Regions from separate parts of the Methylobacterium guangdongense genome, predicted to be linked through region 2. Evidence: predicted binding sites of a transcription regulator. Region 2 holds the regulator's gene; each other region holds the start of a gene.
What was found. The regulator PhoB, encoded in region 2, activates phosphate uptake and scavenging genes when phosphate is short. The targets are predictions, from matches to a motif close to TGTCATNNANCTGTCAT.
Positions count from the first base shown of each region.

Region 1: AAHG09_RS12000 (inorganic phosphate transporter) is a predicted target of PhoB. The motif match lies at 1,509-1,525, and genes of this name have one in related genera.
Region 3: AAHG09_RS22105 (YdcH family protein) is a predicted target of PhoB. The motif match lies at 1,114-1,130, and genes of this name have one in related genera.

Region 1 is NZ_JBBXMX010000005.1:19,895-23,165, reverse strand. Features, by position in the region: gene AAHG09_RS12000 (inorganic phosphate transporter) at 1-1,455, opposite strand, end outside; gene AAHG09_RS11995 (autotransporter family protein) at 1,889-3,271, shown strand, end outside.
Region 2 is NZ_JBBXMX010000010.1:59,584-62,854, forward strand. Features, by position in the region: gene pstB (phosphate ABC transporter ATP-binding protein PstB) at 1-682, shown strand, start outside; gene phoU (phosphate signaling complex protein PhoU) at 757-1,476, shown strand; gene phoB (phosphate regulon transcriptional regulator PhoB) at 1,608-2,303, shown strand; gene AAHG09_RS19000 (protein-disulfide reductase DsbD family protein) at 2,455-3,271, opposite strand, start outside.
Region 3 is NZ_JBBXMX010000013.1:126,273-129,543, reverse strand. Features, by position in the region: gene AAHG09_RS22120 (5-(carboxyamino)imidazole ribonucleotide synthase) at 1-156, opposite strand, end outside; gene purE (5-(carboxyamino)imidazole ribonucleotide mutase) at 179-670, opposite strand; gene AAHG09_RS22110 (YdcH family protein) at 749-967, opposite strand; gene AAHG09_RS22105 (YdcH family protein) at 1,144-1,326, shown strand; gene AAHG09_RS22100 (propionyl-CoA synthetase) at 1,694-3,271, shown strand, end outside.

The sequences.
Region 1 (3,271 bases), on a different contig from region 2:
GCCGTAGAGTTCGGCCAGCCCGATCGTGCCGGCGGCCACGATCTCGGCGGAGGCGCCCTGCGCGTAGGTGAGGTGCGTCTTGCCGATCTTCTCGCCCACCGTCACGACGATGCGCCTCCAGCCGACCATGGTGCCGAGGCCGAGCGCCAGGGCCACGCAGACCTTCACCCAGCCCGGGATGTAGCGCGTGCCGTCGTTGAGCAGCCCCACGTAGCGCGTCAGGATCCCGCTCTCGGCCTCGGAGAGGTTGACGCCCGTCTTCGGCAGGAGCCGCATCGCGTCGGCGGCGAGGTACATGTCGCTGCGCAGGTTCTGCGTCTGGGCGGCCGGCACCGTGCGGATCGCACCGTAGCTCTTCACGCTGGCGGCGATATCGGTCGAGAGCGCCGCCAGCGCCGCGAAGACCGGCGGCCTGTTCAGATCCTTGGTCTTCAGCGCCTCCGTCACCGTCCGGCGCGCCTCGGCGGCCTCCGGCGCCGGGGCGCCGGGGGCACGGGCCGAGAAGACCTGGCTCGCCGCGGTCGAAGTCTGCACGAAGGCCGGCGTCGTGTCGTCCGCCATGGTGCGGTTCAGCGCGTAGGCCGTGGGGGCGGCGCCGATCAGGATCAGCATGATCAGGCCCATGCCCTTCTGGCCGTCGTTGCCGCCGTGGAAGAACGAGACCAGCGTGCAGGTCAGGATCAGCAGGCCGCGGATCCACAGCGGGGGCGGCGTGTCGCCCTTCGGCGCCTCGTAGAGGTCCTTGCGGCGCACGGCGAATTTCAGCGCGAGCAGCAGCAGCGCCGCCAGCACGAAGCCGCAGATCGGCGAGAACAGCAGCGCCTTGAACACGTTGAAGGCCTGATTCCAGTCGACGCCGGCGGTGCCGTCCCCGCCGCTCATCAGCTGGTTGGCGAGGCCGACGCCGAGCACCGAGCCGATCAGCGCGTGGGACGACGAGTTCGGCAGGCCGAACGCCCAGGTGCCGAGATTCCAGATGATCGCGGCCAGCAGCAGCGCGAAGATCATCGCGTAGCCCGCGTGGGAGCCGACATTCAGGATCAGCTCCACCGGCAGCAGCGTGACGATGGCGTAGGCCACCGCGCCGGAGGACAGCATCACGCCGAGGAAGTTGAAGACGCCCGACCAGACCACCGCCACGAGCGGCGGGAGCGAGTGGGTGTAGATCACCGTGGCCACGGCGTTGGCGGTGTCGTGGAAGCCGTTCACGAACTCGAAGCCGAGGGCGATGAGCAGGGCGAGCCCCAGGAGCGCGAAGGCGCCGTAGGCCAGGGGCGCCTCGCCCACGGCGTTCATGTCGGCGATCAGGCTCACGACCGCGTAGCCCAGCCCCGCCACCAAGACGAGCAGGAAGGCGATCACGCCGCCCGGGTGCATCCCTCGATCCAGGCGGGGCACGCCGAGCGGTCGACTCCCTGCGACCCCCGGCGGCGACATCACGGCGGAATCAGACATGAACCCTCACGCGGAATCAGGTGTGTTGGCACAATCGCGATTAAGATGTCGCCGTGACGCTTGGGTGACGTCGCTGCCTATTTGCGGCTGATGGGAACAGCATTCGCGAATCGAAAGACTTCATATCGCCGCAACTGTTCTTGTGACCTGAACATTTTCCTTCGATGACAGTGCGCTCCGGGAGCAAAACTAATCGCCGCGACGAAAGGTCGGGCCGCAGGTTCGCCCTGTCGATGACGGGCAGCGACAAGTTTGACGCAAGACATCATTCGATATTCGAAGTGGTATCATGTGTTGGCTAAGTACAAATCTGTTGCGCGCAGGCGACAGGCGGCGATTTCTCTTATTGTGAATGAAGTATGACGCCGCAGTGGTCGCTGTTTTCGCTAAGTCTCCCGCCGCAGCCGGACGGCGCGGGCTTTGGGGGCCAAAGATGAAGTTCCGACATGGGGTCTCGATTGCGGCCTTGACGGTCGCGGCATTCAGTTCTGGCGCGCAGGCGCAGACCGTCAACACGACGCCGTCCGACGTGAACGTGCTCAATCTCTTGTCGCCGTATCTGGCTCTCAACGCGACGGCCACCGGTCAGCAGACCCTGCAACGCAATCTGTCGCAAACGGCAGCGATCAACACGAGCGCCGACCTCGCGCAGCAGCAGCGCGCGATGAGCGACAAGAGCTACCTCGGCTCGGCCAGCAACAACCTGTCCTCGGTGGGCCTGGGCACCTACGGCGTGGCCGCGAATCTCGCGGGCGGCCTGCCGGCCCAGACGCCGATCAACGGGATCGTCCCGCAGCAGCTCGTCGGCGGCCTCGGCGCCCAGCTGGGCCCGATCTACCAGCGCGGCGTCGCACAGGGCGCGAAGGGTCCGCTCGGCAACGTGGTCAATCTGCTGGTCGGTGCCTTGAATGTCAGCGGCAACAATCTCGGCGTGGCGAAGAACTACTTCGCCAACGGCGCGGCCAACAATCCGAGCGTGACGCCGAGGAACTACGCCGCGGCTCCGGCCGTCGCGCCGGCCGGCTACAGCCTGCCGACCTATGACGGTCTGCCCAACACCCGCGACAGCGTCTACGACCTCGCCTACGGCGTCACCAGCAGGCAGGCCGGCCAGGACGTCTACGGCTCCTCCCGGCCGGTCCAGGCGGCGCCCGACCGCTTCAACATCTACGATCCGACGGCGCTCGGCGGCCTCGCCACCAACCCGTCCTTCCCGAGCGGGCACACCACCTACGCGTATACCGACAGCATCCTGCTGGCGATGCTGGTGCCGCAGCAGTATCAGAGCATGCTGGCCCGCGCGGCCGATTACGGCAACAGTCGCATCGCGCTCGGCGTGCACTACCCGCTCGATGTCATCGGGAGCCGGGCGCTCGCGACCTACGACCTCGCCCAGGCCTTCACCAACCCGGCCTACATCGACAACGCCGCGGTGACCGGCACGGCGATCAACCTGCCGGCTCAGTTCCTGGCCGCCCAGGGCCAGCTCCAGGCCTACCTCGCCGCCCAATGCGGCAACACCGTCGCCGCCTGCGCCGGCAGCGCCGCGAATGCGGCCGGCAACCCCTACGTGCCGTCCGCCGCCAACCAAGCCGCCTATCAGAGCCGCCTGACCTACGGCCTGCCGACCCTGACCTTCGCCCAGGCCCCGCGCGAGCAGGCCCCGGCGGGCGGCCCCGACGCCTCGATCCTGCTCGCCCCGCTCTACGGCGGATCCACCACCGCCGCCCGCACGATCGCCCCCAACGGCGGCCTCTACGGCCAGCTCTCCACCGGCACGATCAACCAGATCTTGGTCAACACCGAGACCAACGCC
Region 2 (3,271 bases):
CAACTTCCACGATCGGCAGGTCACGGCCCTGATCGGTCCGTCGGGCTGCGGAAAGTCGACCCTGCTGCGCACCTTCAACCGGATCTACAGCCTGTATCCGGAGCAGCGCGCCGAGGGTCAGATCCTGCTGGACGGCGTGAACATCCTGGATCCGAAGGTCGATCTGAACGACCTGCGGGCCCGGGTCGGCATGGTGTTCCAGAAGCCGACGCCCTTCCCGATGTCGATCTACGACAACGTCGCGTTCGGCATCCGCCTCTACGAGAAGCTGCCGAAGGCAGAGCTCGACGAGCGGGTCGAGTCGTCCCTGCGCAAGGCCGCCCTCTGGGACGAGGTGAAGGACAAGCTCAAGCAGTCCGGCATGGGCCTGTCGGGCGGTCAGCAGCAGCGGCTGTGCATCGCCCGCACCGTGGCACAGCGCCCGGAGGTCATCCTGTTCGATGAGCCGACCTCCGCGCTCGACCCGATCTCGACGGGCCGCATCGAGGAGCTGATCGAGCAGCTGCGCGACGAGTTCACCATCGCGATCGTCACGCACAACATGCAGCAGGCGGCCCGCATCTCGCAGTTCACCGCCTTCATGTATCTCGGTGAGCTGGTCGAGTTCTCGCAGACCGAAAGGATGTTCATGAACCCGACGCAGCAGCGGACGCAGGACTACATCACGGGCCGCTTCGGCTAAGCCGTTTCGAGGACCGGTTCCGCGGGATCGCCCCAACGCGTGGGTTCGCACGCCCCCATCGAAGGATCCACCCCATGCCCGGCCATATCGTTACCTCCTACGACACCGACCTGGAAAATCTCCGTCGCTCGATCTCGGAGATGGGCGGCGTGGCGGAGAAGATGACCGCGGAGGCGACCGACGCCCTAGTGCGCCGCGACGACGGGCTCGCCCAGACCGTGATCCTCGCCGACAAGCGCCTCGACGCCCTTCAGCGGGACATCGAGGAGCGCTCCGTCCTGCTCATCGCCCGGCGCCAGCCCCTGGCGATCGATCTGCGCGAGACCATTTCGGCGATCCGCGTCTCCGGCGATCTGGAGCGGATCGGCGATCTCGCCAAGAACGTGGCCAAGCGCGTGGTGGCGATCTCCGATCAGGCGCCGGCGCAGAAGATCGTGCTCGGCGTGCGCCACATGAGCGATCTGGCGGAGGGCCAGCTGAAGGACGTGCTGGACGCCTATGCGAGCCGCGATGTCCAGGCGGCCCACGATGTGTGGGAGCGCGACGGCGAGATCGACGCGCTGTACAATTCGCTGTTCCGCGAGCTCCTGACCTACATGATGGAGGATCCGCGCAACATCTCGTTCTGCACGCATCTGCTGTTCTGCGCCAAGAACGTCGAGCGCATCGGCGATCACACCACCAACATCGCCGAGACGATCCATTACCTCGCCACCGGGGAGACGCTCGCGGGCGACCGCCCCAAGAACGATGCGTCGAACTACGCGACGGTGGACGGGGGACAGGCTTCGTAAAGGATCAACCCGGACGGCGCGCGTCGACGTCGGGATAGCGGTGCGCAGCGCCACGCGCGCACCTTGAGACAGGGCGGGGCCTCCGGCACCATCGGCGGGTCCGCCGCGAGAACGGGTCATCGAACGTGAGCATGCAAGTCCTGATCGTCGAGGACGAGGAGGCGCTGACCACATTGCTGCGCTACAACCTGGAAGCCGAGGGCTTCCTGGTGGATTCGGCGGCTCGGGGCGACGATGCGGAACTGCTCCTGGCCGAGCGGATGCCCGATTTGGTCCTGCTCGACTGGATGCTGCCCGGCCTGTCGGGCATCGAGCTCTGCCGTCGCATCCGCGCCCGGCGCGAGACCGAACGGCTGCCGGTGATCATGCTCACCGCCCGGGGCGAGGAGGGCGACCGGGTCCGCGGGCTGGGCACGGGGGCGGACGACTATATCGTCAAGCCGTTCTCGGTCCCGGAGCTGCTGGCCCGGATCCGCGCGCTGCTGCGCCGGGCCAAGCCCGCCCATGTCTCGGACCGTCTGGCCGCCGGCGACCTCGAACTCGACCGCACCGGTCATCGGGTCCGCCGCGCTGGCGAGGAACTGCATCTCGGCCCGACCGAGTTCCGGCTGCTCGAATTCCTGATGCTGGCGCCGGGCCGGGTCTTCTCCCGGGAGCAGCTGCTCGACGGGGTGTGGGGCCACGACGTCTATATCGACGAGCGCACGGTCGACGTGCATGTCGGCCGCCTGCGCAAGGCGCTGAACGGCCCGCGCCAGGCGGACCCGATCCGCACCGTCCGCGGCTCCGGCTACGCGTTCGACGAAACCTTCTCCCTCGAAGCCTGAGGCGCCCAGTTCCGGTTTCAAAAGATCGAGACCTTTGGCGGGTCCAGGGCAGAGCCCTGGTGCCGGACGCTGTCCGGTGTCGGGACAAGCCGGATGCCGGGGCTCCGCCCCGACGCCCCGCCAAAGGGCTGCCCCCCTTTGGAAACCCCGGTCAACGGGTCAGCGCGGCGCTCCGGTCAGCGCCAGCCGGCACTGATGCCAAAGCCTGCAGCACCGTCCCCTCGGTGAGGATCTGCGGCAGCACCTGGGGCTCCCCGGCGCCGGTATAGAGCAGGTAGAGCGGCACGCCGCTCCGGCCGTGCTTCTCCAGCAGGCGGGTGATCTCGGGATTCTGATTGGTCCAGTCCCCCTTCAGGTAGGTCACGGCCCGCTCGGCCATCGCGGCCCGCACGGCCTTGGTGGAGAGGGACGTCGTCTCGTTGACCGCGCAGGTGATGCACCACGCGGCGGTCATGTTGACGAAGGCGGGCTTGTGCGCGCCGACCAGCGCGTCGAGGCGGGCCTGCGTGAACGGCTCAATGGCACCGTCAGCCTGCGCGGAGGCCGGGACGCGATCCTGCGGCAGCCTGAGGGTCAGGGCCGCGACGGCGATCAGCGCCAGGACCGCGCAGACCTGCGCAATCCGCGCCATCCCCGATCCGGCGTTGCGGCCATGCTCCCAGGCCCAGGCGGAGAACCCCACCAGCACGAGGCCGATCAACGCCGCCAGCAGGCCCCGCGGATCGACCTGCTGTGCCAGGACCCAGATCAGCCAAGCCACGGTGGCGTAGACCGGGAAAGCGAGCACCTGCTTGAGGGTTTCCATCCAGGCGCCCGGCCGCGGCAGTGCCCGCAGGGCCGGCGGCCAAAGGGTCAGAGCCAAGAACGGCAGGGCGAGGCCCAGCCCGAGACACGCGAACACGGCGAGCGCCACAGCGGCGCTCTGGGTCAGGGCGAATCCCACCGCGGAGCCCATGAACGGCGCCGTG
Region 3 (3,271 bases), on a different contig from region 2:
GCGGGCCGCGACGTCGAAGGCGGGGCTGTCGCGGTCGGGGGCGTAGACGTGCACCTTGAGGCCGTAATTCGCCGCCGCGAGCGCGATCATGCGCCCGAGCTGACCGCCGCCGACGATGCCGAGGGTGGAGCCGGGGCCGAGGGTCCTGTCCGTCACGCGAGAAACCCGTCCGTCACGATCACGCTTCCGTCTCCGGCCGCTCGGCCACCGACGCGGTCTGGGCCGCGCGCCACGCTTCCACACGCTCCGCCAGATCCGGATCGGAGAGCGCCAGCACCGCTGCGGCGAGCAACGCCGCGTTGACCGCCCCGGCCCGGCCGATCGCCAGGGTCCCCACCGGGATGCCGGCCGGCATCTGCACGATGGAGAGCAGGCTGTCCTGGCCCGAGAGCGCCTTCGATTCCACCGGCACGCCGAAGACCGGCAGCCGGGTCATCGCCGCCGCCATGCCGGGCAGGTGGGCGGCGCCACCCGCCCCCGCGATCACGACCTTGAACCCGGCCGCAACCGCGCCCTTGGCGAAGGCGACCAGCCGGTCCGGCGTGCGGTGGGCCGAGACGATCCGCGCGTCGTAGGGCACGGCCAGCGCGTCGAGCGTCTCGGCGGCGTGCCGCATGGTCGCCCAATCGGACTGGCTGCCCATGATGATCGCGACCGGAGGCGACGCCATCGTTGATCCCGGCAAAAGAGGGCGCTTACAGGCGCGGCGGCCCTGCGGCAAGGCTGCGCGGGACGGCGTCCACCGGCATCAGGCGATGATGTCCGGCGTGATCGCGTCCTCGATGTGGAAGATCCGGTCGCGCAGGGTGAGCTTGCGCTTCTTCAGGCGCTGGATCTGCAGCTGATCGCCGGCGACGCTGCGCTCCAGCGCCTCGATGGCGCTGTCGAGATCCCGGTGCTCCTCGCGCAACCGGGCCAGCTCGGCCTGGAGGTCCGACTGCGCGTTCTCACCCGACTCGTCCGCCATCGTCACCTGCGGGCCAAAGGATCGCTCATCACCCGATGAGAGCATGCGTCACGCCCTTCCCTGGGACAAGCCATGCCGGAAAGCCTTCACCAAGCTTAGCCGGAGAAAACGCTTCAACAGGTGCGGCATCCTGTGTCAGTCTTGGCGTGTCGAAACGATGACAGGAGATTCGACTCATGTCGCTGCAGACGCATCTGAGCCAACTCGCCCGGAAGCACGAAGCCCTCGAGCGTGAGATTCACGAAGCGATCCACAGGCCTTCGGCGAACGACCTCCACATCGCCGAACTGAAGCGACGGAAACTCCTCCTCAAGGACGAGATCAACCGGCTCCGGGGGGCCGGCGACACCCTGCACTGAGCGGCTGATCCACCTCCTACAGTAACAGATCCACCAAGACAGATGCCGCCGCATCGGAAGCCCCGGTGCGGCGGTTTTCCTAGTGTTTAAGCAGGACCGCTTCGCGGCGCTTCCTATGCTGGATCCCGGAACAGGTTCCGCTGACGCTCCACCTGTCCGGGAAAAGGGCCGTGGACCGTCAATCACGCGGCCCTTTCCCGGGCGCATGCAGCGCAAGCGGAATGCGACCCGGGAGCCAGCACAAGACGCGCCGCGGCAGCGGCACCATCTTCCCGGCCTCTAAACGGGCGCGAACCCGTCTCGCCCCCGCATGAGAATGCGCTACTCTGCCCCCGCCGCCGGAGAGCGGCACGGGGAACGCCTGTCGATGACGAAAGCCAGCCTTCCGGGCCGCTATCCGGAAATCTACGACGCAGCCCTGCGCGACCCGGAGGCGTTCTGGCTCGACGCGGCCCGGGCGATCGACTGGGCGCAGGCGCCGACCCGAGCCTTCGCGCCGGAATCCGGCCCCTACGGCCGCTGGTTCCCGGACGGGTCGCTCAACGCCTGCCGCAACGCCGTCGATCGCCACGCCGACGGGCCCCGGGCGGAGCAGGTGGCGATCCGCTACGATTCCCCCGTCACCGGCACGAAGCGCAGCATCACCTACCGGGCATTGCGCGACGAAGTCTCGACGCTGGCCGCGGTGCTGGCCGGGCTCGGCGTCGGCAAGGGCGACCGGGTGATCCTCTACATGCCGATGGTGCCGGAGGCTTTGTTCGGCATGCTGGCCTGCGCCCGGCTCGGCGCGGTCCATTCCGTGGTGTTCGGCGGCTTCGCGGCGAACGAGCTGGCGGTGCGGATCGAGGACGCGGCGCCCAAGGTGGTGCTCGCCGCCTCCTGCGGGATCGAGCCGAACCGCGTGGTCGCCTACAAGCCGCTGCTGGATGCGGCGATCGACGCCTCGCGCCACAAGCCGGATTCCTGCCTGATCCTCCAGCGCCCGCAGGGCCCCGCGACGCTCGTGTCGGGGCGGGACCACGACTGGGCCGGGGCCGTGGCGGACGCCGCGGCGGCGGGGGAGCGGACGGATTGCGTGCCGGTCGCCGCCACCGACCCGCTCTACATCCTCTACACCTCCGGCACGACCGGGAAGCCCAAGGGCGTGGTCCGCGATACGGGCGGCTACCTCGTGGCGCTCGCGTGGTCGATGCCCAATCTCTACGGGGTGCAGCCCGGCGAGACCTACTTCTGCGCCTCCGACATCGGCTGGGTCGTCGGGCATTCCTACATCGTGTACGCGCCGCTCCTGCACGGCTGCACCACGGTGCTGTACGAGGGCAAACCCGTCGGCACCCCCGATGCCGGCGCCTTCTGGCGGGTGGTCGCCGAATACGGGGTCGTGTGCCTGTTCACGGCGCCGACGGCGCTGCGCGCGATCAAGAAGGAGGATTCCGCCGGCGCCCGGATCTCCGCTTACGACCTGTCGGCCTTCCGCAGCCTGTTCCTGGCCGGCGAGCGCGCGGATCCGGATTCGGTCGCCTGGGCCGAGCGGGTGCTGAACCGGCCGGTGATCGACCATTGGTGGCAGACCGAGACCGGCTGGCCGATCGCCGGCAACCCGATGGGCCTCGGCCTGCTGCCGGTGAAGCACGGCAGCACCTGTGTGCCGATGCCGGGCTACCGGGTCGAAGTGCTGGACGAGGGCGGCAAGCCCGTCCCGGCCGACACGATGGGCACCATCGCGATCCGCCTGCCCCTGCCGCCCGGCTGCCTGCCGACCCTCTGGGGCTCGGACGAGCGGATGCGGTCGAGCTACCTCGCGACCTTCCCGGGCTACTACGACACCTCGGATGCCGGGGTGATCGACGGCGACGGCTACATCACGGTCCTGGGGCGGACCGACGACATCATCAACGTGGCGGGCCACCGCCTCTCGACCGGGGGCATGGAGGCGGTGCTGGCC